One region of the Wenzhouxiangella sp. YN1 genome, then DNA from elsewhere that is predicted to be linked to it. Evidence: riboswitches for the same ligand, from Rfam matches in the RefSeq annotation. Region 1 holds a riboswitch; each other region holds the start of a gene.

The links. Region 1 has a riboswitch for cobalamin ahead of ACEWQZ_RS02875 (hypothetical protein). Riboswitches for the same ligand answer to the same signal wherever they lie in the genome.
Region 2: it holds a riboswitch for cobalamin, as region 1 does, so the genes downstream of both, ACEWQZ_RS13640 (ribonucleoside-diphosphate reductase subunit alpha) here and ACEWQZ_RS02875 (hypothetical protein) in region 1, are expected to answer to the same signal.
Region 3: it holds a riboswitch for cobalamin, as region 1 does, so the genes downstream of both, ACEWQZ_RS02155 (TonB-dependent receptor domain-containing protein) here and ACEWQZ_RS02875 (hypothetical protein) in region 1, are expected to answer to the same signal.

What each region holds. Positions count from the first base shown of each region.
Region 1 is NZ_JBJNIO010000115.1:18,919-29,484, reverse strand. Features, by position in the region: gene ACEWQZ_RS02900 (EAL domain-containing protein) at 1-1,608, opposite strand, end outside; gene ACEWQZ_RS02895 (threonine/serine exporter family protein) at 1,815-3,062, opposite strand; gene ACEWQZ_RS02890 (amidohydrolase family protein) at 3,274-4,503, opposite strand; gene ACEWQZ_RS02885 (amidohydrolase family protein) at 4,500-5,807, opposite strand; gene metE (5-methyltetrahydropteroyltriglutamate--homocysteine S-methyltransferase) at 6,037-8,313, opposite strand; gene ACEWQZ_RS02875 (hypothetical protein) at 8,294-8,707, opposite strand; cobalamin riboswitch at 8,788-8,996, opposite strand; gene arfB (alternative ribosome rescue aminoacyl-tRNA hydrolase ArfB) at 9,051-9,476, opposite strand; gene ACEWQZ_RS02865 (hypothetical protein) at 9,692-9,922, shown strand; gene ACEWQZ_RS02860 (DUF421 domain-containing protein) at 10,086-10,566, shown strand, end outside.
Region 2 is NZ_JBJNIO010000157.1:151,249-161,814, reverse strand. Features, by position in the region: gene ACEWQZ_RS13640 (ribonucleoside-diphosphate reductase subunit alpha) at 1-1,834, opposite strand, end outside; cobalamin riboswitch at 2,035-2,278, opposite strand; gene ACEWQZ_RS13635 (DsrE family protein) at 2,673-3,113, shown strand; gene ACEWQZ_RS13630 (undecaprenyl-diphosphate phosphatase) at 3,266-4,066, opposite strand; gene ACEWQZ_RS13625 (DUF1499 domain-containing protein) at 4,185-4,910, shown strand; gene ACEWQZ_RS13620 (PH domain-containing protein) at 4,930-5,343, opposite strand; gene ACEWQZ_RS13615 (RtcB family protein) at 5,663-6,859, shown strand; gene ACEWQZ_RS13610 (YkgJ family cysteine cluster protein) at 6,873-7,319, shown strand; gene queG (tRNA epoxyqueuosine(34) reductase QueG) at 7,339-8,421, opposite strand; gene ACEWQZ_RS13600 (NAD(P)H-hydrate dehydratase) at 8,413-9,894, shown strand; gene tsaE (tRNA (adenosine(37)-N6)-threonylcarbamoyltransferase complex ATPase subunit type 1 TsaE) at 9,891-10,349, shown strand; gene ACEWQZ_RS13590 (aminotransferase class III-fold pyridoxal phosphate-dependent enzyme) at 10,431-10,566, shown strand, end outside.
Region 3 is NZ_JBJNIO010000093.1:81,684-92,249, forward strand. Features, by position in the region: gene ACEWQZ_RS02150 (acyl-CoA dehydrogenase) at 1-2,053, shown strand, start outside; cobalamin riboswitch at 2,124-2,348, shown strand; gene ACEWQZ_RS02155 (TonB-dependent receptor domain-containing protein) at 2,463-4,241, shown strand; gene ACEWQZ_RS02160 (ABC transporter permease) at 4,554-5,363, opposite strand; gene ACEWQZ_RS02165 (ABC transporter substrate-binding protein) at 5,356-6,549, opposite strand; gene ACEWQZ_RS02170 (ABC transporter ATP-binding protein) at 6,583-7,401, opposite strand; gene ACEWQZ_RS02175 (acyl-CoA dehydrogenase family protein) at 7,430-8,536, opposite strand; gene ACEWQZ_RS02180 (carboxymuconolactone decarboxylase family protein) at 8,549-9,097, opposite strand; gene ACEWQZ_RS02185 (SpoIIAA family protein) at 9,372-9,734, shown strand; gene sufT (putative Fe-S cluster assembly protein SufT) at 9,759-10,310, opposite strand; gene ACEWQZ_RS02195 (M1 family metallopeptidase) at 10,533-10,566, opposite strand, start outside.

The DNA of each region.
Region 1 (10,566 bases):
GATACGCTTGAACTGATCGAGATCGATGAACAGCAGGGCAATGTGGTGTTGGTTGTGCCTGGCTGATGCCATCGCCTGTTCGACTCGGTCCTGCAACAGGTTGCGGCTGGCCAGGCCGGTGAGCGCATCCTGGCTGTACTGCCGTTCGAGCTGTTCCTGGTACTGCTTACGCTCGGTAACGTCGTTGATGATGCCGACAAAGTGACTGACCCTGCCCTTGCTGTCGAAGACCGGAGCCACCGTGAGCTCATTCCAGAAGGGCGTGCCGTCCTTGCGGTAGTTGCGCAGCAGCGCTTTGCCCTCCTGGTGGCGACGAATCGCCTGGCGGAGTTCGAACAGCTCACGCTGGTTCGTGTCTTCACCCTTGAGGAAGTTGGGGTCGCGGCCCATCACCTCCTCGCGCGTGTAGCCGGTGATCTGCTCGAAGGCGCTGTTGACATACACCAGCGGCGTGCCCGAGTGGCCCGCCGAGGTGATCATCACGCCGTTGGGAGAGGCCTCGATGGCCCGTCGACTGAGGCGATTGAATTCTTCGGCCGACTTCAAACTGGCTTCGGTTGCCTGCCAGAGTGATCCCCAATGGTACCTATCGAGTGCGTATGACAGGTCGGCGGCAACCTCTTCGACCAGCCTGATCAGGGCTGAATCGAAAAAGTCTGGCTCGCCGGAAAACAGACTGATCGCACCGACAGTCTCACCATTGCTTCGCAGTGGACAAGCGGCTGCTGACTGAAGACCATTCTCACGGAACAGTTGATGGTTTCCCGCCAGGCGGCTTTCGGTTGACAGGTTGTTGCTTATAAAGATGCGGCCTTCCCCAATAGCAATCTCGACGGGCTTGTCGAGAGGCTGCTCGACCACGAAAGGCGTCGTCTGCGCGAACAATTTCGAATAATCGCCGTTGCTGGCGCTGGCGGCCATCTGGATGGTTTTGCTGTCGTTCTGAAGCAATCCGACCCAGGCCAGATTGAGTCCGCCGCGCTCGACGACGATGTGGCACGCGCCTTCGAGTAGTGCTTGACGGGAATGGTTTTGCACGATCAGCTTGTTTATCGCACTCAGCGCGGAATACAGCTGCTTGAGCCGCTGGATCTGTGATTTTGCCGACTGCAGTTCCCGGACCCGCTGTACGAGCTCAGCGCTGCGTTCTTCGAGCTTGCGCACCAGCGCCTGGCTGTATCGTCGTTCTGCCGCCACGCCTGAAGGTTTTGTCTGGCGCGGTTGCGTTGGCTGACCATCGGAGTTTTCCAGCACAGCTTTGAGCCGCTTCAGGAACACTTGCGGTTCGGTCGGTTTGATCAGGAAGGCGTCGGCGCCGAGGTCCCGCGCCAGGCGCTCGTCCTCGGTCTGTGTGCCGGTTGCCGTATAGACCAGGAAGGGAATTGTCGCCAGGCCTGGGTCGGCTTTCCACTCCCGTAACAAGGTATAGCCGTCCATGGTCGGCATGCGCAGGTCGCTGATGACTACATCGGGTGGCTTTCGCCGCGCCAGCTCGAGTGCCACGGCGCCGTTCCCGGCTTCAGTTACATCAAAGGCGTGGGCCCGCAACAGCGACCGCAGCAGATAGCGATTTTCTTCTTGATCATCGACGATCAGTGCTCGGCTCATCCGCTCTTCTCCGCGTATCGCGCAGGATCACGATGGCCGGCCCGAAGCCTGTCTGTCTACGGGCCGGTCGCCCGTTTCAGCTATCTCATTTCCCACCGGGGCCTCCCGCGCCAAGGTGGATTCTGATGTTCAGCATACGGAAAACGGCCGCGGCTTGCCATACGCACAGCAGACCAGGGCGGTTGGACTGATTGCTCGGAGCACGCTCAGAGCACGTTGCGTGGCGGCATCAGTACGCTGGCAAGGATCATCCCTGTGGTAAGTGCAATGGCTGTGACGCCAGCCAGAACGCTGGTTTCCAGGCCGCCGAGCACATCGTCCTGCAGTAGCGTAGCCAGGCTGCGCAAGCCGATGCTGCCCGGTACCAGGAGAATCAGGCCCGGAATGTGAAGAATCGAGGAGGGCCGGCCCGAAAATTTCACATAAAGGTTGCCTGCCAGGCCAACGGCAAGGCCGCCAGTAAACGCGCCGATGATCGGTGCTTCCAGCCATCCGCCCAGGCTGGCGCCAATCCAGGAGATGATGGACACCAGCAGAATCCAGATCCAGTCGCGCGCGTGGGCCTGAATAAGCATCATCAGCCCTCCGGCAGCGCAGATCAGGCCGGGGAAGATCATCCATGCCGGCCTGAATGAGGATTCAGTCAAGGCGACGGGGCCAACGATGGCCTGGCCGGCCATGCCGCCGAGTACCAGACCGAACGCCAGCAGCGCAAAGATGGTCACCGCAAACGACAGACGCGAGGATCCAGAAACTAGGTGGCCGGTGGAAAGTTCGCGCGCGGCGGTGGTCAGATCCATGCCGGGCAGCAGGGGGATCATCGCCGCGAGGACTACGGGCATCAGCGCCGTGCGGCCGTCGAACCCGCACCACAGGGAGCCTAGGAAGGTGATCAGGGCAGACACCAGGGGCATGATCAGGCGCGCGCGCTCAACGTGCTGGCGCATCCACCAGATGCTCAAGCCAGCAACGCCACCCAGCGGTGCAGCCAGCACGGTTTCACGCCAGCCGCCGCCGAGCAGCGGCGTGACACCACCGGCGATCAGCACAAATGCCAGCACTTCCAGCCAGGCGCCGTAGAGTGGTGGTGCGGTGTCGATGGCGTGAACGCGCTCATCGGCCTGCTCCGGATTGGCACGGCCAGTGTCGAGGTCGTCCATCACTTCGGCCAGGTCGGCCAGTTTCGAAAGGTTGGCCGAGCCCGGCTCACAGCGGGCCAGAAAGGTTTCCTGCCGGTCGCCGTCCTTGAGAGAAATGATCAGTGCCGTGGGCGTGGAAAAGAACTCTGCCTGCAGGCCCAGGCGCTCGGCCATGATCTTCATCGCCGACTCCAGACGATGGGCCGGCGAGCCCACATTCAGCAGGGCGCGGCCGAGGTTGAGCACCAGTCGAGCGTGGCGGCTGGATAGGTCGGAGGGTTTACTGCTGGCTACGTTAGCAAAGGCTTTGTTCACGGGTTTTTCCGAGGTTTCTCACTGCGATGGTCCCCCGGAAGTGTCGCACAATCGAGTGTCGGTTCCCCAGAAGACTTCGCCGTGTACAGTCGCGCTCATCCAAGCGGGGCTGTCGGGCCGGTATTGACCGTGATTGCTGCGAAAAAACGACTGTTTGTCTTGATTGTTACCCCGGCAGCAAACGGATTGCTGCCGGGGTAATAGTGATCGGTTAGCGTCGAGTCTCGCTAACTCGCTGGCCTTCGATAACGGTGCCAATGGCATGGGTGGTGAATTCGAACGGATCGCCGTCGAACAGGGCAACGTCGCCGTCCTTGCCCACTTCCAGCGAACCGACGCGGTCGGCCAGGTTGAGAATGCGTGCCGGCGCCATGGTGACCATCTCCAGCGCCTGCTCAAAGGTAGCGCCGTGGGGCAGGGTCATGGCGGCTTCCAGCAGCACCACGCGGGTCTTGGGTACATAACCCTCGAAACCCGACTGCATGACAACCTCGATGCCCGCGTCCATCAGCTGTGCGGCGGTGGTGAAAGCCATGTTGCGGGTGTCGCCGCCGGCCTGGGCTCGCGCCATGGTGGGGTGAATGATCACCGGCACGTCGGCGGCCTTGATCTCGTCGATCAGCAGATGCGCGTCGCTGGCGCCGGACAGGATCAGCCGGAAGCCGAATTCGTCGGCCAGCCGGAGGGCATTCATGATGTCGCTGTGGCGATGGGCCTGGATGATCAGCGGCACCTCGCCGGAGAGGACATCGACCACGGCATCCAGACCCAGGTCACGCGCCGGGGCCTTGTCCTTGTCGGCTGATTCGCGCTTGTCGCGGTAGTCCTGCGCGGCATAGAACTGTTCGCGCAGCATGGCCACCGCCTTGGAGCGGTTGCCCGGCGACGAGCGCTCGTGGCGTGTCGCACCTGCGCCCAGCGTTGCTGCCAGGGCCGAGTACGGTCGCACGACGGCGTCATCAATGGTGCGGCCGGCGCTTTTGGCAATCAGCATCTGCCCGGAGACCACCTCACCCGGGCCGTGGCCGGTGTGCAGGGTGGTCACGCCGTGCTCGCGCTGCCATTCAACCAGCTTTTCCAGCGGGTTGTAGGCGTCGATGGCGCGCAGCTCCGGCTGGATGGCCGCCGAGCGTTCGAGCTGGTCCTGGTCGTCGGGCTGATTGAGATAGCCTGACAGGCCCACGGTGGCGCGCGCGTCGATCAGGCCGGGCGTGGCCACGGCCGATTCCAGCACCATGAGCCCGTCGGGGATTGCCGTCGAGCCGGCGGGGCCAACGGCGCTGATCTTGCCGTCGGTGATGACGACGACGCCGTTTTCGATCATCTTGCCCGGCGCGGTGTAGAGCTTGTCGGCGCGCACGGCAATGTCCTGCGCCAGAACGGGCAGGCTGACGAGCGCCAGCAGTGCCAGTATGGCCGTGTTGCGAATCATCTGGTTCATTCCGTGCCTCCGTGACCGTGAATGTGGCCCTTGCCGTCGTCGTCCGACAGCGCGTTGACGCCGCCTTCGGCAACCAGGCGGTCGTCAGGGTCGTTCAGGTTGAAGCGGCGCTTGCCCTCCACCCAGGTTTCGAGCACGCGGGTATAGACACTGAACGGGTCGCCGGAAAGGATCACGAAGTCGGCATCCTTGCCGGGCGTGAGCGAACCTGCGCGGTCGGCGATGTCGAGCATTTCCGCGCCGTTGATCGTGAGTGCTTCCAGTGCGGTCTCGCGTGACAGGCCGGCGCGGATGCCCATGGCGGCCATGCGCAGGAAATAGCGCGAGTCGGTCACCCAGTCGTCGGTGTGCACGGCGATCTTGGCGCCGGCCTTCTCCATGGCCGGGGCCGAGCGGGTCAGCATGTTCTTTGCCTCGAGCTTGCCGCCGGGGCTGTCGATCAGAATCAGCGACGCCGGAACGCCGGCAGCAGCGATCTCATCGGCCACGCGCCACGCCTCGGAGGTGTGGTGCAGCACCATGCGGAAGCCGAATTCCTCTTTCAGGCGGATCGCGGTCATCAGGTCGTCGTGACGATGGCTGTGAAAGTGCACCATGCGCTTGCCGCTGAGAATCTCGCTGAGGGCATCGAGCCCCAGATCACGCGCCGGCGCTTCGCCCGCCTTGGCGTTCTTTCTCTTGTCGGCGTATTCCTGTGCCTCGATGTAGGCTGCGCGCACCAGCGCTGCAGACTTGGCGCGCGTGCCCGGGAAGGGCGGCTTGCGCATCGGGTTGGTGCCGTTGGCCATTTTCATGCCGCCGGCAATGCCGCCGTCGTCGAAGCGGTAAGCCAGGTCGGTGATGGTGCGACCGTCGCGCAGCTTGAGGTAGACCGTCTGCCCGCTGATCAGGTAGCCCGAGCCGGGCATGATATTGACGCTGGTGATGCCGCCCGACAGCGCCCGCTTGAGGCCTGAGCTGAGAACGTTGACCGAATCCATTGCCCGGGTCTCGGGCTGAATCGGGCCGGAGCTGTCGGCGCCGGAAACCTCGCCGATGTGGCTGTGGGTGTCGACAATGCCGGGCATGATGACCGTGCCCGAGTCGAGTTCGGTGACTTCGGCGCCGGCAGGAATGTCGACTTGGTCGCGACTGCCGACGGCCTTGATCTTGCCGTCGACCACGATCAACGCGCCGTTTTCTACCGGATCACCGTCGACGGGAATGACCCTGGCCCCCACGAAGGCGTGGGTATCCGCCAGCGCAGCGGGTGAGATTGCGACCAGCAGCAGGCTTGCTGCCAGCCAGTGTGAAAGCTGTCTCAAGAGGCTCTCCTTGGGATTGACTGACAAGCTCAACAACATGTCAGGAGCAAAGGCGCAATGCAACCGGAAATGTTGCAGCGTGTGATCGGCATGGACTGAAACGACGGCAAATTGTGAGCTGGTTGCCGGCCCGGTTGACGTTCATCCACGGGCGCCGGGTCTGCCCAGCCCGACCGCAGTGCGATCGGGCCGGGCAGGCCGGCTGGGCAGGCTGGCCCTGGCGGCCCTGTCAGGCGGCTTGCTGACGCATCTGCCGGGAGGCGGCCACCATGTTTTCCAGCGAGGCCCGGGTTTCTTCCCAGTCGCGGGTCTTGAGGCCGCAGTCGGGGTTGACCCACAGCCGATCGGGGTCGATCCGGCGGGCCGCCTTGTCCAGCAGCTCGGTGATCTCGGCTGCTGAAGGGACGCGCGGCGAGTGAATATCCCAGACGCCGGGGCCGATTTCATTGGGGTAGCGAAAATCGACAAAGCTGTCGAGCAGCTCCATGCGCGAGCGCGAGCTTTCTATGGAGATGACATCTGCATCCAGCGCGGCGATGGAGTCCATGATGTCGTTGAACTCGGAGTAGCACATGTGGGTATGGATCTGAGTGGCATCATCGACCACCGTTGACGCCAGGCGAAAGCAGTCGATGGCCCAGGACAGGTAGTCGGGCCAGTCGCGGCGGCGCAGTGGCAGCCCCTCGCGCAGGGCCGGCTCGTCGATCTGAATCACGCCGATGCCGGCGGCCTCCAGGTCCTTGACCTCATCGCGAATCGCCAGCGCGACCTGGCGGCAGGTTTCGCTGCGCGGCTGATCGTCGCGCACGAACGACCATTCCACGATGGTGACCGGGCCGGTCAGCATGCCCTTGACCGGGCGATCGGTCAGGCTTTGCGCATGGGTCGACCATTCGACCGTCATCGGCTCGGGTCGCTGTACGTCACCGAAGATGATCGGCGGCTTCACGTAGCGCGAGCCGTACGACTGCACCCATGCGTGCCTGGAAAAGGCGAAGCCATCGAGTTTTTCGCCAAAGTACTCGACCATGTCGTTGCGCTCGAATTCTCCGTGCACCAGCACGTCCAGCCCCAGTTCTTCTTGTGTGCGGATGGTTTTCTCGATTTCCTTGCGCAGGGCCTGGCGGTAGGAGTCGGCGTCGAGATCGCCGCGCCGATGCGCTGCCCGCAGCTTGCGGATCTCGGCGGTCTGGGGAAACGACCCGATGGAAGTCGTGGGGTATTTCGGCAGGTCGAGCCGTTGCCGCTGAATGGCCTGCCGTGTCGCATAGGGGTTGTTGCGCCGCAGGTCGTCATCGCTGATGGCCGAAACTCGGGAACGCACGGCCTGGTTGGTGGTCGCGCTTGACTTGCGGCGCGAGGCAATCGCCCGACGACTGGCCTCGAAACGCTCGCTGACTTGCTCACCTTGCCCGGCCAGCGCCTTGCTCAAGGCGTCGAGCTCATCCAGTTTCTGCCTGGAGAAGGCCAGCCACGATTTCAGTTCCCCGTCCAGCCCGGTTTCCAGCTCGAGGTCGATGGGACAGTGCAGCAGCGAGCACGACGGCGCAACCTGCAGGGAACGGCTGCCCAGCACCTGCTGCGCCTGTTCGAGCATCTTCAGGCGCTGGTCGAGATCGGCGCGCCAGACGTTGCGGCCGTCAATCACGCCCAGCGAAACCAGCCAGTCCTGCGGGAGCTTGTCGGCAAGCCTGTCCAGCGTTTCCGGTGCGCGCACCAGGTCGAGATGTACGCCGTCGATATCCAGACCCGCCAGGGTCTCCAGGTTGTCGCCCGGGCCGGCAAAATAGCTTGCCACCAGCAGCTTCGGGTCGGATGTTCCCAGCACCTCGTAGGCGCGCTGCATGGCCAAACGCCGGGCAGCGGTCGAATCAAGGCCGAGAACGGGCTCGTCGAGCTGCACCCAGGTGGCACCGGCAGCGGCCAGTTGCTCAAGCAGTTGTGTGTAGACCGGCAAGAGCGATTCGAGCAGCTCCAGCGGGTCGAAGGCTGCATCGCGACCCTTGCCCAGGCTCAGGAAACTGACCGGGCCGATCAGCACCGGTCGGGTGTCGATGCCCAGGGCCTGCGCCTCTTCGAATTCCTCGACCGCTTTGCTGGAAGACAGCGCAAAGGTCTGCCCAGCCTCGAATTCCGGCACGATGTAGTGATAGTTGGTATCAAACCATTTGGTCATCTCCATGGCCGTGGCGTCCTGTCTGCCACGCGCCATGGCGAAACAGGTGTCCAGATCGACCTCCGAACCGACCGACCCGAAACGCTCCGGAACGGCGCCGACCGTTGCCGCCATGTCGAGCACCTGGTCGTAGAGAGAGAAGTCATTGCAGGGGATCACGTCGATTCCTGCCTCGTGCTGCATCTTCCAATGGCTGCGGCGCAGCTCCGAGGCGACCTGCAGCAGTTCGGCCTGGTCGATGTCCCCGCGCCAGTACTTTTCGGTTGCCTTCTTGAGCTGTCGCTTCGCGCCGATGCGTGGAAAACCAAGATTAGCGGACTGGATCGTCATCTTTCCTTCCTTTGTTGGCGTTCGGAAAAGCTTCTTCCTTCGCGACTGCGGCGTCATTTGCCGCTGCCGGGACAGAAGCCGAGATCGACTCCAGAAGATCGAGCAGCCGTTGTTGTGCGGCCGTTGGGCAGGGGGTGGGCGCGGGGAGCTCGGTCAGAACCTGCCGTGCGGCGTCTGCGCGTGAGCGCCGCCGGGGCAACACGAACAGCCACGCCAGGATCACATCTTCAGGATCGACGTCGCGACCGTCCGAATACAGTGCTTTACGCAGCAGGCCACCGGGGTCGTCCGATTCTGGATCGAAACGCGTGGCGGCATGGTTGTGAAGCGAACGGCTGGCGTGCGCTTCGGTTCTGTCATTTCGGGAGTTTCCCGCTGGCTTGTAGCGCGCCATCAGGACCGCCCCGAAATCGAGCGGGGTGCTGTTGCAGCAAACATGTCGATACCTCCACCGGTCCACCCCGACCGGTTCTTCCGGATGTCATGGTGATGGCAGGTCTCCTGGCTTGCGGCATCAAACACTTCGCCTTCCCGGCCCGGCGGGGTTGCTCGGACCAGTGGCATCAGGAAGTGTCCTGACCGCCTACAGTTGCGGGGGCAGCTTCGGATTCAACGGCATGAGATCACCGCCTGACCGAATTCCCTGTTAGTCCCTTGCGGGAACCATCGATTTCATCCTAACGCAAATGCGAAGCCGTTGTGCATGAATGCCGGCGGACGGTTGCTCGAGCCGTTGATCAGTAATCGTCCAGGCGCGGTGTTCTGCGCGCCCGCTTGATCTCCTTGCGCCGCTGCTTTTTCTTCTTCCAACGCCTTTTTGCCGATCGGCTCGGCCGGGTGGGGATGCGCTTTTTCGGCCGCTGATGAGCTCGCTCGATCAGCGCGGCCAGACGTTCACGCGCTTCCTCGCGATTGCGGTGCTGGCTGCGATGGGTTTTCGCCTCGATCGTGATCACGCCGTCGGTACCGGCGCGCCTTCCGGCCAGATCCAGCAGGCGAATCTTTACCGGCTGCGCCAGAAAACCTGAATTGAGCACGTCGTAGCGCAGCTGTACTCCGGTTTCGGTGCGGTTGACATGTTGCCCACCCGGGCCACCGGCCAGGATGAATTGTTCATCCAGCTCGTTTTCAGGCGGCAGGAAACGTCGGGAAACGGCAGGCATCGGTAGCCACCATTGAACGCCGTGGGGCGCAATAAAGCAAGCCCGCCGCTGCCGGCCGGCGCGTGCTCGAGGCGCGCCGGCGGCCGCAGCAAAGGGCAGCGGCCGCCTGGCTGATCGGAGCGGGTGCAGTGGCATGATCCAGCTCCCGGTTTCGTAAGTGTGGTTTCAGGGCCAGGCCCTGAGAACCGCAGTAATCAACCATCGGGAGGAATTTCATGCAAGATCAACAACACAACGCACCGGTCAGCCTCGGGAACTGGATGCTGACGCTGCTCATCACCTTCATTCCGCTGCTCAACCTGATCATGCTGCTGGTGTGGGCGTTTTCCGGCTCCACGCCGCCAAGCAAGGCCAACTGGGCCAAGGCAGCGCTGCTGTGGATGGTGATCTTCATCGCTCTGAGCATCGTGTTCGGTCTGATGGGCGGGGCGCTCGCCAACCTCTGACGCCTTGTCGCCCGGCGGCCCGTCATTTCGGGGCAGTCGGGCGCGGCCTCCCGCCTTCCTGCTCGTCGGCACCAGCGGCCTCGGCACAGGCTGAGCAGTCGGTGTCGACTGCCTGCGATTCGAAGTAGACTGTCAGCTCCTGCCGCGAAAGAGGAGGTCTGCCATGCTCGAACAGATCGGGTTCGTGCTGACTACGGTTCTGGGGCTGGACGACAATGACCTGACGGTCTGGCAGATGGCGGCGCGCGCCATCGTCGCCTATCCTGTCGGCATCGCTTTTGTTCGTATCGGCAAGAAACGCTTCATGGGCGATTTCACCGCCTTCGACGTGATCATGGGCATCATCATCGGGTCGATTCTCGCGCGGGCAATCACCGGCAACAGTCCGTTCTTCGAGAGCCTGGGTGCCGGGCTCGTGCTGGTCTTGCTCCACTACCTGCTGGCCCTGCTTTCCTACAACATCGAATGGCTCGGAGGCATCGTCAAGGGATCGGGCAGCACGCTGGTCGTCGACGGCGAGATCCAGTGGAAGGCCATGCGCACAAGCCACATCAGCAAGCGTGATCTGATGGGTGCGCTGCGCGAGAAGGGCGGCCTCGACAGCCTCGAGCAGGTGAGGCTGGCGCGGCTGGAGCGCAGCGGCA
Region 2 (10,566 bases), on a different contig from region 1:
TCCGCGCGCGGGCGGTCACGCCGACATGAGGCAAAACGTAGTCGGCATGATCGATACAGTAGTCGATCATCTTGAGCGTCAGATACATCGCCTCCTGATAGGCCTCGTCATCGCCGTCGGGCAAGTTGTCCAGCGCAATGGCGCCCAGCGAACACAGAGCCACCTCGGGCTCCGGGTAGCTTTCAAGCACGCCAGCCACCTTGATGCCGGCACATTCGGCACGACTGCCACGGCGCTTGCCCGCCAGCTGATCCCCGGCCTCGAGCTCTCCGGCAAACACCCTGCGTCCACAAGACAGCCTCAGTTCCTGATTGAAGTTGAAATAATGCGCGCCGCCGTGCTCGTCGGCCACGGTGATACGCCCGACCTCTTCACTGCTGTAGAGGTCGCGCATGTCCTGATAAGGGCGGTTGGGCTCACAGATCTCCAGACACAGGTTGCTTGAATGAATCGGCTCCTTGAACGGCGTATGGCGATTGATCTCGTCGATGTTGGCCAGATACGCCACGCCGGTTTCAAGCGCCTCGTTGAGCGCGGTCAGAACCAGATCACGCGGGCTGAACCATTGTTTTTCGAATGACTCATCCCGCTCCAGACGGGCATACTCGCGGGCAAAGCCCTTGGCATCTCCGCTGAAGAACAGCTCGGTCAGCGTGGGTGCATTGTGCACGTTGAAGGAAAACGCGCGCTCATTGCGCGCCGCCCGGGCGGCAAACAGGCGGTTGGTGACCAGCGCATAATGCAGATCGCGATTCTTGCGGTCTTCGGTGCTGCGCGGATTGCGCAAATGAGCAATCACCTCGGCCTCGGGATCGAAGCCCGAATAATAGGTCGTGCAGGCGCCGCCGCGACCGGCCTGCATATTGGCGCGAATGGCCTTGCCCATCGCGGCAAAGTACGGCAGCTTGCCCATGTGCTCAATGGCCCCGCCACGCACCGGGTCGCCCTTGCTGCGGGTAATGATGTGGCTGCCGATCCCGGCCGAAGCCGCCGTCATGCGATAGGCAATGTGGTCGCCGATGGCAAGCGACTGTTCGGTATCACCGCTGACATAAAGGCAGCATGACGCGAAACCGCGCAGACGCGTTCCAAGGTTGACATAGTTGGGCGTGGGCGCGGAGATCAGCTTGCGGTAAAAGGCGCGGTAATAGCGCTCGACCAGCGCCATGCGCTCTTCGGCAGGCGCATGCTCGGCCAGAGCCATGGCCATGCGCATGTACACAAACTGCTGGGTTTCATATTCCTGACCGGTAATACGGTTTTGCAAACTGTATTTGCGGCGCAGGTAGTGCAGCGAAAAGTGCGGTGTCTCATAGTCGCGCTTGTGATCGATCCATGTATTGGCCAGCGCGTACTCTTCCCCATCATAGGCCAGCGGCTTCATGATGCCATCCTCGACCATGCGTTCGTGCAGCGCGGCCAGAGTCGGGATACGTGAGCCATGAATGGTCTTGTGCAGATGCGATGCATACAAGCGCCCGGCCATCAGGTACCACGACCAGGTGTCGTGATCGAGACAGCTGCGGATGAGCTTTTCCTGCAGCTCGGCGCTGGGCGCGGTTTCCGGCATGGCGCTGACGGCGTCAATGACCGCAGCCGACCAGTCGACTTGCCGGCCGATATTGGCCGCTGCCCACTGCCCCCAACCGTTGACCTTGCCGGGAATATAGGGCTCGACGCGACCATCACGCTTGATGATGTTTTTCAGCCCGCTGTGATGATGCTCGCCCGTCTTGCCATCATGCGTATGCGCTTTATCGCTGGCGCAGGAGGCACGGGTGGAAGAAGAGCGCTCAGCCGTCTCCGGCTGCGCTGAGAGTTCGGAATAATCCATGATTTGACTCCGTTTGCGGCGCGCAGGAACGTTCAGTTCACTGACGCTGCGGCACATTCTCCTGCTCCCTCGCGCAGGACCTGTGGGCAACACCGCTTTCGGAGAACGTCGCTTCGGGGCAGGCCGCAACCCGGCGCCATGGAGTCCCCGCGCAACACGCCTCCCCGCGGAAGCGGTTACCCGCGCCGGGCGAGCTTGCAATTGCACCCGACGTGCCGGCAGGTCTTCGGACTTGCGAACGCGGTGCCCTGATCATGCTGATCGATGGAGCCACCTACTCTGCAGCGCTTCCCGGACAATCTGCGGCCCAGTGCTGATGCTGCATTTCGTTTTCGCTTACCGCTGCGGGGCAGTTCCGGACTTGCACCGGATTCCCTATTAAACCCTCGGGCGGTGGTGAACCTTTCCGCACCGCCGTCGAGTACCAGCATGGCACAAGATAATGGGGAACAGACGCACTGTCAACACAACATGTTGCGCATCAGGGAATTCGATCGTTTGCCCGAAAAACAGCCGATGATCACCCTGAAGGGGCTTGCCGAGAAGGCATGAGCCAGCGCTGTCAGCGATAGATGACCGATCCATTGGATACCCAGTCGACAACGCTGCATCATGATAATCTAATATTCCTGCATTACCCGTGCCCCTCAAGCGCGACGGCAGGCAAGCCCTTATTTGCAGCGCACGTGCACGCGGCCCGCACGGTCGTCCCCCACTCAAGGAGACCTCACCATGTCCAATGAAAGGGGAAACAGCCAGTAGCGGCTACGGCTGCACCGACTGGTGTTTTTTCACCAGGGCGCTCTGAACCACCCTCAACCCCAAGGAGAACAACGCGATGATGAACATGCTCAAGACAGTAGTGGCGGCAGCCATGGTTTTCGCCGCCTCGATCGGCGCCCACGCAGCCGATTCACAGAAGGTCGATGAAGTGCTGGTCATCGTGACCAGCGAATCCCTGCAAACCCAGGGCATGGCGATGGTGCTGTCCAGCACGATGGCTCAGCAAGGCGCCAAGGTGAACATCCTGCTGTGTGACACCGCCGGTGATCTGGCGCTGCAGCAATATGACGCGCCCGCGCTCCGGCCAAACAACGTCACCCCGGGCCAGATGATGCGCGGGCTGCTGCAGCAAGGGGCCACTGCCAACGTCTGTGCGCTGTATCTGCCCAACAGCGACTACAGCAAGGAAGACCTGATCGACGGTGTGGGCGTGGCCACGCCACCGGACATGGCCGCGCAGATGCTGGACCCGGGCATCCGCGTTTTCAGCTTCTGAGCCATCCCGGCCAGACACTCGCGTGGCGGCGCTTTCAACGCCGAAGCCGGTGGTCATCAACCCGGCAGGAATGTCATTCCCATTCCTGCCGGGTTGATTTCTGCGCAGAGGCGCGCCCGCGCCCGGCGCCAGCCCAGCACAGTCGTAATCGGTTACAGCAACACCAGCCCGAGCAGCACCAGCCCGAGCACAACGCGGTAGGCAACAAACGGCTGCATGCCGATGCGGCGAATGAACGCCAGGAAATAGTGGATGCAGAGGAAGGTGCTCACCGCCGAGACGACAAAACCGAGCAGCAGCAGCGCCCACGGTGCAGAAAGCTCGGCGACCGACAGATCGCGCAGCCCCAGCACGGTGGCGCCGGTGATCACCGGGATCGACAGCAGGAAGGAAAAGCGGGCCGCGGCTTCGCGCGTCAGGCCCAGAAACAACGCCGCGGTGATGGTGATACCCGAGCGCGAGGTTCCGGGAATCAGCGCCAGCACCTGGGCAAACCCGATGATGAGCACGCCCTTCAAACCCAGCTGATGCTCATCGTGCTCACGCCGCCCGCGCAGATCGGCCCAGCCCAGCACCAGGCCGAAGACGACCAGCGATGCGGCCATGATCCAGATCGCGCGCAACTCTTCTTCGGCCAGATCCTTGAGCAAGAAGCCGAAGACCACGGCCGGCAGGGTACCGATGATGAGCCACCAGGCCAGGCGGGAATCACGATCACCACCGCCCCCGGCCAGCGACCCGAACCAGGAGCGCGCCATGGCCACGAGTTCTCGCCGGAAGTACACCACCACGGCGAGCAGCGACCCGGCATGCAGGATGATGTCGAAGTCCAGGCCCTGATAAGCACCGCCGGTGACCCAGGAATACAGCACCAGATGCGCCTGGCTGGACACCGGCAGGAACTCGGTGAGCCCCTGAACAAGGGCGAGAATGACGGCCTCGAGCCAGTTCATTTGTTGATTCTCCAGTTGTGGCGCTGGCGCCTGCAAGCCATTGATCATGCACGTCGGGTTGACGGTGCGCTGCTATAGTAACGGACGGTTCAGGCCCATGTTGTTGCCGGAGGTAAACATGCGAACGTTGCGCGCCGTCGTTGTCATTCTGGCCTTGCTGGCCCTGCTGACCCTGCTCATCGCCGGGCCGGGCACGCGCCTGGGGCTGTGGGATTTCCGCCTTGGCTTTACCCTGATGCGCTGGGCCGTGTACGGCGGCGTGGCCGCCGCGGCGCTGGCGATCGCGCTGCTGCTGATTCCGACCACGCGCCGCGGCGGAGCGGCGGGTCTGGTCGCCGCGCTGGTCGTTGGCCTGGCCACCGCCGGCATCCCCTGGAGTCTGGCGCAAAGCGCGGGCTCGGTGCCGAAGATTCACGACATCACCACCGACACCGCCGACCCGCCCGAGTTCGTCGCCATTGCGCCGCTGCGAGCCGATGCACCCAACCCGCCCGAGTACGCCGGCGAACAGACGGCGCGCAAGCAGCGCGAGGCCTATCCCGACATTCAGACGCTCAAGATCGACGCCTGGCCGGCCATCGCCTTCGAGCACGCCCTGGCGGTTGCCCGGGCGCAGGGCTGGGAAATCGTCGCGGCCGACGAGGCCCAGGGCCGCATCGAAGCGACCGCCACGACCTTCTGGTTCGGCTTCAAGGACGACGTGGTCATTCGCATCCGCGGCGCGGACGGCGGCAGCGCCGTCGACGTGCGCTCGAAGTCGCGCGTGGGCCTGAGCGATACCGGCACCAACGCCGCGCGCATCCGCGACTACTTCGACGAGCTGCTCGCGCACCTGCAGTCCTGAGCCTTCAAGCAGCGCGTGATCAACGCGCCTGGCGGCGAAGGCTCTCGAGCTCGCGCACGAATGCGTCGCGATCGCGCGGCGAGATCAGCACGACCTGATCCTTGCCGTAGTCGATCCGCAGCCTTTTCAGCGACAGCGCCGGGCTGGCCACCGGATTGTTGGTGGATTTGATGGCGCGAATGTCGGCCAGCGCGATCGTCCACTTGAACGGGCCGCTGCGAATCAGCAGCCGCTCGGGTTCCATGGTGTAACGGGTGCCGAGCAGCACCCAGAGCGTCAGCGCCAGAGCAGCGACCACGATCAGGCTCTGCAGCCGGACCATCGGCCCCCCGCTCATCAGCGTCATGCCGGCGATATAGGCCAGGACCGCCACGCCGCCGGCCAGCGCCGCCAGCAGCCAGGCATCGATTTTCGACTTGTAGACTCTTCGCATCGGCAGCTGACCTGCAGGCTCTTGACGGTAAACGCCTGAATCATAACCGATCCGATTACCACCCCACTGCCCAGGCAATCGCCGCCGCCGGGCGCCGGAAAACGCGGCGCCGACTGGCCCGGTCGGGGGCGTTCATGCTAGTGTATATATGTACAACAAAGTGACTCGCGCCGGCTTTGCGGCCGTTGTGCATATTTCCGATAACTGCGTGATTGCCGCCGCGGCCCCGGCCCCGACGGTCGCTTGCCTGCGCCCGCAAGACCGGCGTGACCCGCACAGGCATCACCCAAGGATCGGCATCAGAAGGAAGGTTGCATTCATGACTGTTCAGACTCAGCCAACGACGGGGCCCTGGCCCATTCGCAGCTGGGCAAAGGATCTCGACCCGGCTGCCCGGCAGCAGCTCGAGAACGCGGCGCAGCTGCCGATCATTCATCGCCACGTTGCCGCCATGGCCGATGCCCATCTGGGCATGGGCTCGACCGTGGGCTCGGTGCTGGCCACCCGCGAAGCCATCATTCCCGCCGCCGTCGGAGTGGACATCGGCTGCGGCATGATGGCGCTGCAGCTGTCCTTGCGGGCCGAAGACCTTGACGAGCGCATGCTCAAGCGCGTGTTCGGCCAGATCTCGCGCGACGTGCCGGTGGGCTTTGCCCAGCACGAGAGCGAGCGCGCGCGGGTGAACGCGGCCAAACGCTTCAAGCCCGGTCTCGAGCGCGTGCTGGCCAAGCACCCCGACGTGATGAAGCGCATGGGCAAACGCTCGAGCTGGGTCCAGCAGATGGGCACGCTCGGCGGCGGTAACCACTTCATCGAAGTGTGCCTGGACGAATCCGGACAGGTCTGGGTGATGCTGCACTCGGGCAGCCGTGGCATCGGCAACGCCATCGGCACCTACTTCATCGAAAAGGCGCGCGAGGACATGATGCGCCTCAACACTCAGCTGCCCGACCGCAACCTGGCCTACCTGCGCGAAGGCACCGAGCACTTCGACGACTACGTCGAAGCCGTCGAGTGGGCGCAGAGCTATGCCCGCCAGAACCGCGAAGAGATGATGCAACTGGTGCTCGAAGGCCTGCGTCGTCATCTGCCGCCGTTCACCATCACCAAGAACGCCGTCAACTGCCACCATAACTACGTGACCCGCGAGCAGCATTTCGGCGACCAGGTGTGGGTGACCCGCAAGGGCGCGATTCGCGCCGGCCGCGGCGAGCTGGGCATCGTGCCCGGCAGCATGGGCACGCGCAGCTACATCGTGCGCGGCCTGGGCAATCCCGACAGCTTCGAATCCAGCGCCCACGGCGCCGGACGGCGCATGAGCCGCACCCAGGCCAGAAAACGCTACACCGCCGACGATCTGAGAAAGCAGACCGAAGGCGTGATCAGCCGCAAGGACAAGGGCGTTGTCGACGAGATTCCGGCGGCCTACAAGGACATCGACGAGGTCATGGAAAACCAGAAGGACCTGACCGAAGTCGTCCACGTCCTGCGCCAGATCGTCAACGTCAAGGGCTGATGGGTTCTGAAACATGCGAGAAAGATTCTGGGAGCACTTCTCCCTGGGTGAGCTCAACCGGAAAGAATGGGAAGCCCTGTGCGACGGCTGCGGCCAGTGCTGCCTGATGCGCGAGAAGGGCAACACCGAAGTCACCGTCTACGGCGTGGCCTGCCCGCTGCTGGACATGGACACGGTGCGCTGCAGCGACTATGAAAACCGGCAGGAGAAGATGCCGCACTGCCATCAGCTCAGCGCCTCCAACGTGCCCCGCTACCACTGGCTGCCCGATACCTGCGCCTATCGCCGCCTGCATTTCGGACAGCCGCTGCCGGCGTGGCACCCGCTGCTGACCGGCAGTCGTGAGCGCATGCGCAAGAAGGGCATCAAGGTCAACCGCTACAGCCTGCCGGCCAGTGCGGTACCGCGGCGACACATGCGCCGGCACGTGATTGCGCGCATCCCGATCCGGGTCGAGTAATCGCCAGGTCCGCGGCGCCCTACCCGGCCTGATGCCGGGCCAGCGCCCACTGCACGTGCTCGCGCACGATCTCCGAAGGATGGGTCAGGCGCGCGCGCAGGGCTTCGACAACCTCGGGCGTGGTCGGTGCGTTGCCCAGGGCCACGGCCAGATTGCGCAGCCAGCCCTCGTGGCCGGTGCGGCGAATGGCGTTGCCCTCGGTGCGCGCAAGAAAAGTAGCCTCGTCCCAGCCGAACAGCTCGACGAGATCGCCGGCATCCAGGTCCTTGCGCGGCGTGAAGTCATCTTCTTCACTGAACTGCGCGTAGCGGTTCCAGGGGCACACCATCTGGCAGTCGTCGCAGCCGAACACGCGGTTGCCCATCAACGGCCGCAGCTCTTCGGGAATCGAGCCCTTGAGCTCGATGGTCAGATAGGAAATGCAGCGACGCGCGTCGAGCTGATACGGCGCCGTGATCGCCTGGGTGGGGCACACGTCGATGCAACGCCGGCAGCTGCCGCAGTGCTGGCTGACCGGCTCGTCCGGCGGCAGCTCCAGGTCGGTAAAGATTTCGCCCAGAAAGAACCAGGAGCCCGCATGACGGCTCAGGACGAGAGTGTGCTTGCCGATCCAGCCCAGCCCGGCCTTTTCCGCCAGCGGCTTTTCCATTATCGGCGCCGAGTCGGTGAACACGCGATGACCGAACGGACCGATCTCGGCCTCGATGCGCTCGGCCAGCTTCTTGAGCCGCTTGCGGATGAGCTTGTGGTAGTCGCGGCCCAGCGCATAGCGCGACACCACCGCGCGCTCGGGCTCGTCGAGCAGCTCGGCGACCGGACGCGCTGTCTCGGGCAGATAGTCCATGCGGGTGACGATGACCGAACGCGTGCCGGGGTGCAGCAGCGCCGGGCGGCTTCGCTTGCGCCCGTGGGCGGCCATCCAGGCCATCTCGCCGTGGCGCCCTTCCGCCAACCAGGCATCCAGGCCCTCTTCGTAACCCGACAGATCAGTGTCGGTCACGCCGACCGCCGAGAAGCCCAGCTCGCGACCCCACTGGCGAATGCGCTCGACCAGCGCGGCAGGGTCCCCGCCGCTTTGCCTATAATCGCGATCATGACTCATGGGCAACATTATCCCACCGTGCCGCTCTACCGTGGCGCCACGGTCGGCGAACTCGACCGCCTGGCCATCGCCGAGCACGGCATCGATGGTTACGAGCTGATGCGCCGGGCCGGACGACGCGCCTTCGAGATCCTGTGCGCCCGCTGGCCCGAAGCCCGGGCGCTGACCATCTGCTGCGGCGGCGGCAACAACGGCGGCGACGGCTACGTCATGGCCCGACTGGCGCGCGAGGCCGGACTGTCGGTTCAGCTGATCGCCATGAAACCAGCCGATGAGCTTGCCGGCAGCGCCGCAAAGGCCGCACGCGACTGGCTGGCCCTCGAGGGCGGCATCGCAGCCCCCGGAGAGCGCCTGCGCGGCGACGTCATCGTCGACGCCCTGCTGGGAACCGGCCTGGACCGGCCGGTACGCGATGACTACGCCCGGCTGATCGAGCACATCAACGACGCCGGCCGCCCGGTGCTGGCCATTGACGTGCCGTCGGGCCTGAGCGCGGATACCGGCGTGCCGCTTGGCCACTGTGTACAGGCCGATGCAACCGTGACATTCATCGGCCGAAAACGCGGGCTGCACACCGGCCAGGCCGGCCGATTCTGCGGCGACGTGCTGTTCGATGCGCTCGACACGCCGGCGGCAATCCACGACGCCGTCGCGCCCGAGGCGACCCTGCTGGATGCGTCACGGCTGCGTTGCTGCCTGCGGCCGCGAGCGGCCGACACCCACAAGGGCACGCTCGGGCGGGTGCTGATAGCCGGCGGCAACCACGGCATGGCCGGCGCGCCGGTGCTGGCCGGCCGTGCGGCGCTGCGCAGCGGCAGCGGCCTGGTCACGCTTGCCACCCGCGCCGACCATGCCACCCTCGCCCCGAGCCTCCAGCCCGAACTGATGAGCCACGGCGTCGACACGCTCGAAGACTTCGAGCAACTGGTCGAGCGCGCCGACGTGCTGGCGCTCGGGCCGGGTCTGGGACAGGACGACTGGGCGCGCGCGCTGTGGCGGCGCGCGGCGGAACATGACAGACCTCTGGTAGTCGATGCCGACGCCCTCAACCTGCTGGCGGCCGAACCGCGGCGGCGCGAGAACTGGATTCTCACCCCGCACCCGGGCGAAGCCGCGCGCCTGCTCGGGTCCGACGTCGCCGCCATCCAGGGCGATCGCTTTGCGGCTGTGTCGGCGCTGGCCGAACGCTTCGACGCCGTGGTGATCCTGAAAGGTCACGGCAGCCTCGTCGCCGGTCCCGGATCGCCGGCGGCCGTGTGCCCGCACGGCAACCCCGCCATGGCCTCGGCCGGCATGGGCGATGCCCTGACCGGCATCGTCGCCTCGCTGCTTGGCCAGGGGCTCACGCCTTTTGATTCCGCCTGCTGTGGCGTGCTTGCCCATGCCCTGGCCGGTGACCGCGCCGCGCGCAAAAAGCGGCAGATACTCGCAAGCGACCTGATCGACGCGCTGGCGCGGGTGCTTCCGGCATGAACGAGGTCCGGACCTACCAGCCCGTTGACGAAGCGGGCACCCTGGCGCTGGGCTCCGAGCTGGTCGCCCTGTTTGCCGCCGGCGGCATTGTTTACCTGTCCGGCGACCTGGGCGCCGGCAAGACCACCCTGGCCCGCGGCATTCTCCGCGCCCTGGGGTTTTCCGGCCGGGTCAAGAGTCCGAGCTACGGACTGATCGAAAGCTATACGGTCGGCGGTCGAGAAATTCACCACCTTGACCTCTATCGCCTCGGCCACGGCGAAGAGATCGAATACCTCGGGCTGGAAGATCTGCTGACCGAAGGCAGCCTGCTGCTGGTCGAGTGGCCCGAGCGCGGCCGGGGCTGGCTGCCGGCCGCAGACTGGCGCGTGCGCATCGACGACCAGGCCGGTGGCGGACGGGTGGTCCGGGTTTTTTCCGCTCCGCCGACCAATGGCGCATCCGGGGGCGGCTGAAAAGGCTTTCTGACCGCTGCCTTGTTATAATGAATGGTTTGACCCGCTGCGACACCAGCCCATACCCTCAAGGAGACGCGCGTGAGCATCATCAGCAAACTCGACACCCTGCGCAAACTCGGCGGCAAGCCGCTGACCACCGGCCTGACCGACGACGTCATCGAACGATTCGCCAACAGCGACCCCCGACTTGGACAGGCGGTCGACGACGCCTTGG
Region 3 (10,566 bases), on a different contig from region 1:
CGACGAATGGGAAAACACCCACTACCGCGCCGGCGTATCCGAACAGGCCTGGGACCATATGCGCAAGCACGGCTTCTTCGGCATGATCATTCCGAAGGAGTTCGGCGGCCTGGGCTTCTCGGCCACCGCCCACCGCGCCGTGCTCGAGAAAGTGGCGGGTGTGTCGCCGATGGTCGGCTCGATCGTGGCCGTACCCAACTCCCTGGGCCCGGCCGAACTGCTGCTGCACTACGGCAGCGACGAGCAGAAAAACCACTACCTCCCGCGCCTGGCCTCGGGCGAAGAAATTCCCTGTTTCGGCCTGACCAGCACGGTCGCCGGTTCAGATGCCACCTCGATTGCCGACTACGGGGTGGTCTGCAAGGGTAACTACAAGGGTGAGGAAGTCCTCGGCATCAAGCTCAACTTCGAAAAGCGCTACATCACGCTCGCCCCAGTAGCAACCGTGGTCGGCCTGGCCTTCCGTTTGTACGATCCCGACGGCCTGATTGGCGATCGCGAGGACATCGGCATTTCCGTGGCGCTCCTGCCGGCTGACACCGAGGGCGTTGACATCGGCCGGCGCCACATGCCGCTCAACGTGCCCTTCCCCAACGGCCCGATCCGCGGCAAGGACGTGTTCATACCGCTCGACCACCTGCTGGGCGGCGTCGAGCACGCCGGCAACGGCTGGCGCATGGTCATCGAGTCGCTGTCGGTCGGTCGCGCCATCTCGCTGCCGTCATCAACCTCCGGCGGCTCCAAGGCCGCGGCGCTGGTCACTGGCGCCTACGCGCGCATCCGCAAGCAGTTCAACCTGCCCATCGGCCGCTTTGAAGGTATCGAGGAGGCGCTGGCCCGCATTGCCGGCCACACCTATGCGATCAGCGCGCTGTCGCGCCAGACCGCCTCGGCCATCGACGATGGCGAGCGCCCGTCCGTACCCGGCGCCATTGCCAAATACCACGCCACCGAATACGGGCGCGACATTGTCAAGGATGCCATGGACATCCACGGCGGCAAGGGCATCATTCTGGGCCCGAAGAATTATCTGGGCCGCGCCTGGCAGGGCGCGCCGATCTGGATCACGGTCGAAGGCGCGAACATCCTCACGCGCTCGCTGATGATCTTCGGCCAGGGCGCCATCCGCTGCCATCCCTACGTGCTCAAGGAGCTCAAGGCGCTCGAGATCGAAGACGAAGACGAGCGCCTGATCGAATTCGACAAACTGCTGTTCAGCCATGTTGGCCATTCGATCTCGAACGCCGTGCGCGCGTTCGTGCTGGGCCTGAGCTTTGCCCGCTTTGCGGTCGTCCCCGGCGACCGGCGCACCCGCAAGTACTACCGCAAGCTCAGCCGCTACAGCGCCGCCTTTGCCTTCCTGGCGGATATCGCCATGCTCACTTACGGCGGCAAGCTGAAAATGAAGGAGAAAATCTCCGGACGGCTGGGCGACGCCCTGAGCCATCTCTACATCTGCTCGTCCATGCTGCGTCGCTTCGAACACGACGGCCGCCCGGCCGCCGATCAGCCGATCCTGGCCTGGGCCTTTCACGACGCCATCTTCAAGATTCAACAGGCCATGTACGGCGTGGTCGACAACTACCCCATGGCTTGGGCGCGCCCGTTTCTGCGCCTGATCATCTTCCCCTTCGGCCGTGTCGAGCGTCCGCCCAACGACCGCCTGGGGCACAAGGTCGCCGCGCTGCTGCTGTCACCATCCGAGACGCGCGACCGCCTGGCCCGCGGCATCTACAAGACCAATCGTGAAGGCCACTGGCTGGGCGTGCTCGAAGCACTGCTGCCGGATGTGATCGCAGCCGAACCGGTCGAGCGCAAGTTCTCCAAGGCGCTGCGGGCAGGCGAAATCGAGGGCTACACCTTCGAGCAGCAGCTCGAACAGGCTCGCGACAAGAAGCTGCTTGCCGACAAGGAGATCGAAGTGCTCACCGACCTGCGCAAGCGCGTCCTCGAAGTGATCAGCGTCGACGACTTCGATCTGGCCGAACTGCAGGCCGGCCTGACCGACAAGTGCGAGGCCATCCGCGACCAGCACGAAACCGACGCCAGCTGAGGCCTGCCAGTCCGCGTCACCGTTTACCGGCCCCACACCGGTGCCGGCACTGCGTTATAATCCTGATGGTCGGTCGGCGCTGCCGCCGGCTTTCTTTTTGCCAAATCGCAGTGAGTTTTCGGGAAGCCGGTGCAAGTCCGGAACTGCCCCCGCAACTGTAACCGGCATTGACGCACAGGCGTTGATGTTGCTGGATAAATCCACTCCGCCGAAAGGAATGGGGGAAGGATCCAGCCTGGGCCCGCCACAGCCGGCCACCGGAAGTCAGGAGACCGGGCTCGCTGCATCAGTCTGAACTTCCGGGTTGCGGCGGGCGACCGGTGTCGACGACAGTCATTTTCCTTCGCTGTCGGTGGCGCTGCCCTGCCACCCACCCGGCTTGATGCGCGGGTGAGCGCAAGGAGCACACATGCAACGCACCACCTTGAGCGTGCTGGCGAGCGCCGGCATGCTGATCTCGAGCGGCCTTTCTGCCGCCGACTCAACCTTTGATGGCGATACCGTCCAGGTCACGGCGACGCGAACGCAGCAGTCGATCGACGCCTCTCTGGCGGCTGTTTCCGTGATCACTCGCGACGACATCGAGCGCGTCCAGGCGCCGGATCTGCTGGAGCTGCTGCGGCTTCAGGCCGGCATCGACGTCGCCCGCAGCGGCGGCCCTGGGGGGCAAACCAGCCTGTTCATGCGCGGCAGCAACTCCAACCACGTGCTCGTGCTCGTCGACGGCGTGCGCGTGAGCGCAGCGGGTTCGGGCGGCTTCACCTGGGAGATTCTCGATCCGTCCATCATCGAGCGCATCGAAATCGTGCGCGGGCCGCGCGCGGCGCGCTGGGGCTCGGACGCCATCGGCGGCGTCATTCAGATCTTCACCCGCCTGCCCGATGGCGGCGGCGCACGCGCCGCCTACGGTCGCTATGATGATCGACAGCTGGCCGCGCAGGTCGGCAACGGATTCATCGGCTTCAACGCTTCGGCTCGTCGCACCAACGGTTTCTCGGCCCAGAATCCCTCCGGCCCCTCCTATGACCCCGACAATGACGGTTTCGAAAACCTGAGCTTCAGCGCCCGCGGCGACCACCCGCTCGGTGACGGCCAGCTCAACTGGTCAGCGCGTGCCGCCAGCGGCGACGTCGAGTTTGATCAGGGCGAAACCGATTTCCTCAACTACGCCCTGAGCGGCAGCTACCGACAGGCCACCCGCGGCCCGTGGACGTGGGAAGGCTCGGCCGCCTTCTATCACGACAACATGGAAACCGATAACGGCTTCAGCATCGCAGACGCCGTCACCCGCCGTGTGCAGGCCGGCTTTCAGGCCGAACGCGGCGTCGGCAGCGGCACCTGGCTGCTCGGCGTCGATGCCTGGCAGGTCGATGGCGACACCGACGACTCATTCGACGAAAGCCGCGACAACGTCGGCATCTGGACCGGCCTGGACGGCGGCGACCGACAGCTTTCATGGGAGGCCGCCCTGCGCGCCGACCACGACAGCCAGTTCGGCTCGGCGCTGACCGGCAACCTGGCCGGCGGCTGGCGCTTCACCGAAAGCCTGCGGCTTTCGGCCAGCCTGGGCCGGGCCTTCCGCGCGCCGACCTTCAGCCAGCTGTACTCGCCCGGATTTGCCGGCCAGTACGCGGGCAACCCCGACCTTGACCCTGAAACCTCGCTCAGCGGCGAAGTCGGCCTGGACTGGTCCGGCCCGGGTGGCCACGGCCTGAGCCTGAGCCTGTACCAGAATGAAATCGACGACCTGATTGCCTTCACCGGCGTCGACTTCGAGGCCGTCAACGTCGAAAAGGCACGCATCCGCGGCGCCGAGCTGGGCTACCGTTGGACCACCCGCCAGTGGCGGGCAGAATCCAACCTGACCTGGCAGGATGCCGTCAACCGCTCTCAGCACACCGACCTGCTCCGGCGCGCCGACTTCAAGGGTTCGCTGACCCTCGATCGCACCTTCACCAACGGCGGCTGGATCGGCGGCGAAGTCGTCCACGTCGGCAAGCGCCCGGACTTCGGCGTCGAACTGCCCAGCCACACCCTCGTCCACCTGCGCGCCGGCTGGCCGCTGGGCGCGGGCCTGAGCCTGGAAGGCAGAATCGAGAACCTGACCGACAAGAAGTACGAACCGATCGCCGGCTACAACGCCGCCCGCCGCGCCGCCTTCGTGGCCGTTCGCTGGCAGACGCCTTAGCATATTCGCTACCGGCGACGACAGAACCCGCCGAGCTCAGCTCGGCGGGTTGCAAGGCGCCACGCACCTCGATTAAAGACCCCATCAAAAGAACCCGACTCATCGTACAACCCCAGGCGAGCTACGATCCTGGTGAACGATCAACCGATTGGGTTCGATGACCAGCCATCGCTGATGCGGATGATGCCGCTCAAAGGCTTGCTCAGCATGTCGATCGGCTGACCCCCACGACCTGTCGCACCGGAACGCTGCGGAAAAGGTTCGCTTGGATGGCCGAGTACAACTCGGGTCAGGCAACGCTGAGCAAAGCGCTCAGTCCTCGTCACCGTGCGTCCACATGCGATGCAGTTGCTGTACGGAGGCGTCCAGAAGAAATCCGAGCGCGCCGATCAGAACAATGACTGCCATGAGTTCCGAGTAAGCCATGCGGTCCCGGGTGTCCAGAATGAAGTAACCCAGGCCGGAGCTGACCCCCAGCATTTCGCAGGGAATCAACAGGATCCAGGTCATGCCGATGGCCACGCGCACTCCGGTCAGTACGTGCCCCCGTATACCCGGCATCACGACCCGTACGAGAGCTTCCCACCGCGTGGCGCTCAGGCTGCGGGTGAGCATCAGCCACTGAGGGTCGAGCTGGCGCACACCGGCCGCTGTATTGATGATCATTGGCCATACCGCAGTAGCGGTAAGCAGGAAGTACACAGGCGCGTCGCCGATCCCGAATACCATCACTGCAATCGGCATCCACGACAGCGGCGAAATCATCCGCAGAAACTGGAACGCACTGCCGGTCATTCTGTCTGCAACCCTTGACAGCCCGATCAGAATGCCGATGGGCATTCCAATAGCCAGCGCGGCCAACAGGCTCAAGAGAACGCGGCGCAGGCTTGCGCAAATATCGGTCGTCAGTTCATTTCTTGCCAGCAAGCTGTAAAGACTGCCAAGGGCATCACCGGGTGCCAGCATGGCAGCCAGAGGGAGATCTTGCTGGAGCAGTCGTACACCGATCGACCAGAGCCCGAGCAGAACACACAGGCCCGCCAGGCTCAAACCAATATTCAGGCTGTTCTCCGGTAACGCAGAATCACGTCCCGGCCCATTGGCTGTTACGGAGTCAGGCATCAATGATTTCCGTTCGGGTAAACGACTCCGGCTGGTCGAACACCTTCATGCCGCCGACGCGGCCGATCGCATGCTTGACGAAACGATCGTCGACAAGGTCTTGTGCCGCGAACTCGGGCGCCAAGTTCGTGAGGAAATCCCGCTTGCCTTCCACGTAGGTTTCCTTGAGCATTTCAATCATGCGCTCTGTATAGCTGGGATAGGGGTAAGGCTGGAAGTCAATGCGGTGAGAGTCCCACTCCCCGTGGCGAATGGCCCCGGTGGATGCATGGAACGCGTTGTCCTCTGGTGACGGCGCCAGCACCTTGGCCAGAACCTCCTCCGTATGCGGCATATATCTCTGCGCGCCGGCACGCGACAGAAGGCGAGCGCTTTCCTTCCTGTTTTCCCGAACCCAGGCCTGAGCCTCGACAATGCCGTTGACCACTTTCTGTGACCACTTGCTGCGGGCCTCAAGATCATGCTCGTGCATCATGACCACGCAGCAGGCGTGCTCTTTCCATACGTCCCCAGTAAATCTCAGCACCCGGCCGATGTTTCGGACTTGACTCAGGGCGACAAACGGCTCAGCCACAATATAGCCGGCCACCCGGCCAGTAGCCATGGCGGGCAACATGTCTGAAGGCGCCATCACCACAAGTTTTACCTGCTGGTCACCGGGAGTGCCTTCGCCGATCGGCTCAAGCCCCTCTTTCTTGAACAGATACTGAAGAATGATGTTGTGGATGGAGTACCAGAAAGGAATCGCAATCGTGGTGCCACCAAGATCCTTGATCTCTTTGTAGTTGCCATCTGCCGCCACCGCCAGGGAGGAACCATCCACGTGGTTCCAGGCAACAACCCTTGACGGGGATTTGCTGCCGTAACGGGCATAAACGCTCATCGGAGAAAGCATATGCACCACGTTTACCCGACCACTCAGAAAGGCCTCCACAAGCTGCGCCCAGCTGCGGAACATGCGGGGTTGCTCCACTTTCAGCCCCTGCGCCTGCCAGAGTTGATTCTGGTGGGTGATCAGCAACGGGGCCGCATCGGTAATCGGCAGATAACCCACGCGCACAGGCGCTGAGGGCTCAGCCGCCAGAGCCGAGCTCAGCATGCTCAGCAACGGTGCCGCTCCCGCGGCTGTAAACAGGGCCGACAGCTTGAGAATCCGCCGGCGTGAATGCGAGATGGTGTCTGTCATGGTTCGGAATCCGGCATGTTCATGAAATGTGCGTTATCCGGGGACAGCCTGCAGGCGGTCTCGAGTGCCGTGCTGTTGATCGAAGCGCCCGCGGCCCAGTGCGGTGACGATCTCGCGGCGGCTGCGGACCAATACGGGATTGCTGCCGTCCCGGCTGTGGCCACTCAGATCCCATGTGCCGGCAACGCACACTGGCTGGCCTCCCAGAAGCACTACGCGATCGGCAACATGCAGTGCTTCATCAATGTTGTGCGTTACCAGAATGGCGGCTGTGCCATGGTTTTGGGTGACGCTCAGCAGTAGCTGCTGCATTTGGCTGCGGGTGACTGCATCCAGTGCACTGAAAGGCTCGTCCAGCAGCAGAACCTCCGGCTGCCGGGCCAGGCAGCGCGCCAGGGCACCACGCTGGGCCATGCCGCCAGACAGAGCCGCCGGGTAAGCGGCCGCAGCATGTTCAAGGCCGACTTCTTCCAGGGCAGACTGGACCCGCTCACGCTTTTCCTGCTTGCTGATTCGCTGCTGCCGCTTGAAATTCAGGCCAAATGCCACATTGGCCTCCAGGTTCAGCCAGGGCAGCAGGCACGGATCCTGAAACATCAACCCGATGCGCGGGTGTGGGCCGTTCAATTCTTTTTCGCCCATCATCACCTGGCCATGATCCGGCCGGCGCAGGCCCGCCAGGACCCGCAGCAATGATGACTTTCCGGATCCGCTGGAGCCCAGTACGGCAAGTACTTCACCGGCTTTCAGTCGCAGCGATAAATCACGCAGCACGGGCTGGGCCTCGCGCTTGTGGCGATAGCTCAGTGAGACGGCTCGGGCCTCGAGAACATTGGCAGCGGCAACAGCCATGATGGAACTCCGTAAGCCGTGGCGGCAATCACGCGCAGGCTCGTGCATTTTCAATGTCGTGAATCTCTTTGCGCAGGTGTTTCAGTGCCGGCGTTACGATGCCGACAAATACCGCCTCGCGCAGATGGCGTTGCGCTGCATCGCGCATGAGATACCCTCGAGCGCCGGCATGCAGTACAGCGGAGTTGGCTGCCCGCAATGTCAGCTCAGAGACGGCCGCGCGCAATCTCAGTGCATCCAGCACCCGGGCATTGCCCTGTCCGGCCAGGGCGGCCTGTTTCAGGGCCTGATCATAGAGATCATTTCTGTCAGCCCGGATTTCCGATTCCTGATCACTCAGAAACCGGTTAACCCCTGAGTGGATGGCGTTGCTTTCATGTATCCGCTGCAGGCAGCCAGCCACTACACCCAGCCCGATTCCGCACTGACCAATGATGAATCCGGGCTTGATGCGCTGCATGAAACCCTCGAACTGGTCCGGATGGGCAATGACCTGATCCGCTTCGATGCCCAGCTCCCGGAATTGAATGCTGCAGGTTGCCGTACCCTGCATGCCCGAAAAATCCGGGCAGGGGCGAAGATCGAGACATTTGCTGTCGCCTGCGGCCAGGAACATCGCGTAACCGCCCGTGTCGACCTCTGCGCTTACAATCAGTAGATTGCTGCGGTCGATATTGGAGACCCAGGGCAGCCTTCCGCGCACGGTGTAGCCGCTGGGTGTCGACTCGGCCTTCAAATGCATACGTTCCATGCCAGCAAGATGCTTTATGGTGTTGGACATACCGGTTCCCGACAGATCCCTGCCGGAGGCAACGCGGGCAAGATAGCGCCTGCGCGTTGCTTCAACCCGGGCATGCTGCAAGTACCAGGCGCAGGCGCTCTGGCACCAGGCAAGAAACGCCGTGGCGCCGCAATACCGGCCCACCAATGCGATGGCCTGGAACTGACGGGCCAGGTCTACGGAGGGGTCTTCACCGGCGTTGGAGCCAAAGCCTCCTCGCTCCCCCAGGGAGCGCAGAAACTCCCGTGGGTAGACGCCATCGCGGTCAATTTTGCCGGCCAGCTTTTTCAGCTCGGCCCCGGCAAGTGTCCGGATTGACCCCAGCCATTGATCAGGTGCTGCGTTCGTTTTCATGATCGGCCCCGTTCAATCGAGCGCAAAGGGCTGAAGCTCAGGGTTGATCGGCGTTCTTGCCAGATTGTTGGCGTAGTTGCAGAGCGTGGCCAGACTCACCCCGAGAACAACGTCGAGTGCGTTCTGCTGGTTGTACCCCGCAGCAAAAAAGGCCTCCAGCTCGTCATCTGAGACCTGACCCCTCTGAGCCATGATCTGCAGCGTAAATGTGGCCAGCGCATTCAGCTTTTCATCGGGCAAGGTATCTGCGTTGCGGAGGGCCTCGAGCAAGGGCGTCTGCATGTCGAGGGCTTTCTGGGCGATTCTTGTATGTCCCGCCACGCAGAACCCGCATTCATTGGTCACGGCAGCGGTGATTTGAACAACTTCCCTTTCAACACCGGACAAGCTGTTGCGGCAGTTAATCTTGCCTGCTGTCTGGTAGGTTTCAATTGCCTCTGGCGAGCTTGCGAGCACACCCAGCAAGTTGGGGACAAAACCGCTGTCTTTCTGCGCAGCCTCCAGCCGCTGGGCAGACCTCTGTGGTGCGGTTTCGATCGTCTGAATGACTAAACGGCTCATGCATCCTCCCGCGACGGGATAAAACCAAGGAAGGTGGACTGTAAAACAATGAACCGTAACGACAAAAGACTGATATCGAATATGTATATCCCTTCCCGCTCGTTGGTTATTGTTATCAACCCGGCAGCGCCACCCTTGACGAAGGCCGCGGGACGCTTGACGGGGGGTCACAATCAGCGAGCGGCGCGGATTGATCTAAACGATCCGGCGCGCGGCCTGTCCAAGCCATCAGGCAAGATCGAAGCAACATCGCTCACCACAGCGGGAGAACGCCATGATGCGCTACACCGAAGATCCGGCCCACGAAACCGTCGAACTGGTCGTCGAAGGCAGGGTCACGGAACAGGACTTCGAGCAGGTCGCCGGCCGCCTGGAGGCATTCATCGAGGCGCACGGCAAGATCAAGGTGCTCGAGGTACTCGAGAGCTTCAAGGGCTTCGATGCCGCCGTGCTCGGCAAGGGCATCCTGTTCGACATCAAGCACATCAGGAACATCAGCCACTGCGCCGTCGTCAGCGACTCGGGCTGGATCGGCCCGCTCACGCGTGCCGTCGGCGCCGTCGTGAGCTGCGAGATCAAGGTTTTCGGGCACGACCAGATCGACCAGGCCCGAACCTGGCTGCGCGAGGTCGATTAGCCTGGCGGGGACACCGCCCGCTTATTAGAACATCCCGGTCTCGAGCCGTGCTTCCTCGCTCATCATGTGCTGGCTCCAGGGCGGGTCGAAGACCAGGCGGACGTTGACCTGGTCGATGGTGGGAATGCGCTTCAGCCGCTCTTCGACGTCGGCGACGATGAACTCGCCCATGCCGCAGCCGGGCGCGGTCAGGGTCATTTCGATGGCCACGTGTCGATGCTCATCGTCGATCTTTTCGACGTCGCACTCGTAGATCAGGCCCAGATCAAGCACGTTGATGGGAATTTCAGGGTCGTAGACGGTCTTGAGCTGGCTGATGACCAGCTCCTCGAAATCCTCGTCTTTGGCATTTTCGGGCACCTGCGGGGGCGGCGGCGGCTCCTTGCCGATGGCGTCGGCATCGTCGCCGGCCAGCCGGAACAGCCGGCCGTCAACGTAGATGGTGAAGCTGCCGCCCAGCTGCTGGGTGATATAGCCCACCGTGCCGGCGGGCATGTCCACCGGCACCCCATCGGGCACCATGATCAACTCGCAGTCGCGCTCGAACTTTACCGGTGTGTAGGAATTGCCGAACATCACTCACCCAATACAGGATTGATTTGGTCCCTATTATATCGGGATATGCAGGATGGCTTGCAATAGATAGCGGCAATCGAAGAGAAACCACGGAAGACACGGCAGAGTCTCGCCCATCGGCCGCCTTGAGCGCTGCAAGCTTCCGGCGATCCGACGAAGCAAACGGCTTCGGATTTTCCGGTCCGTGTGCTTCCGTATCTTCCTTGGATTCAATGTTCAGGCTCAGTCCCGAGCAATCTCCAACGCGCGCTCGCTG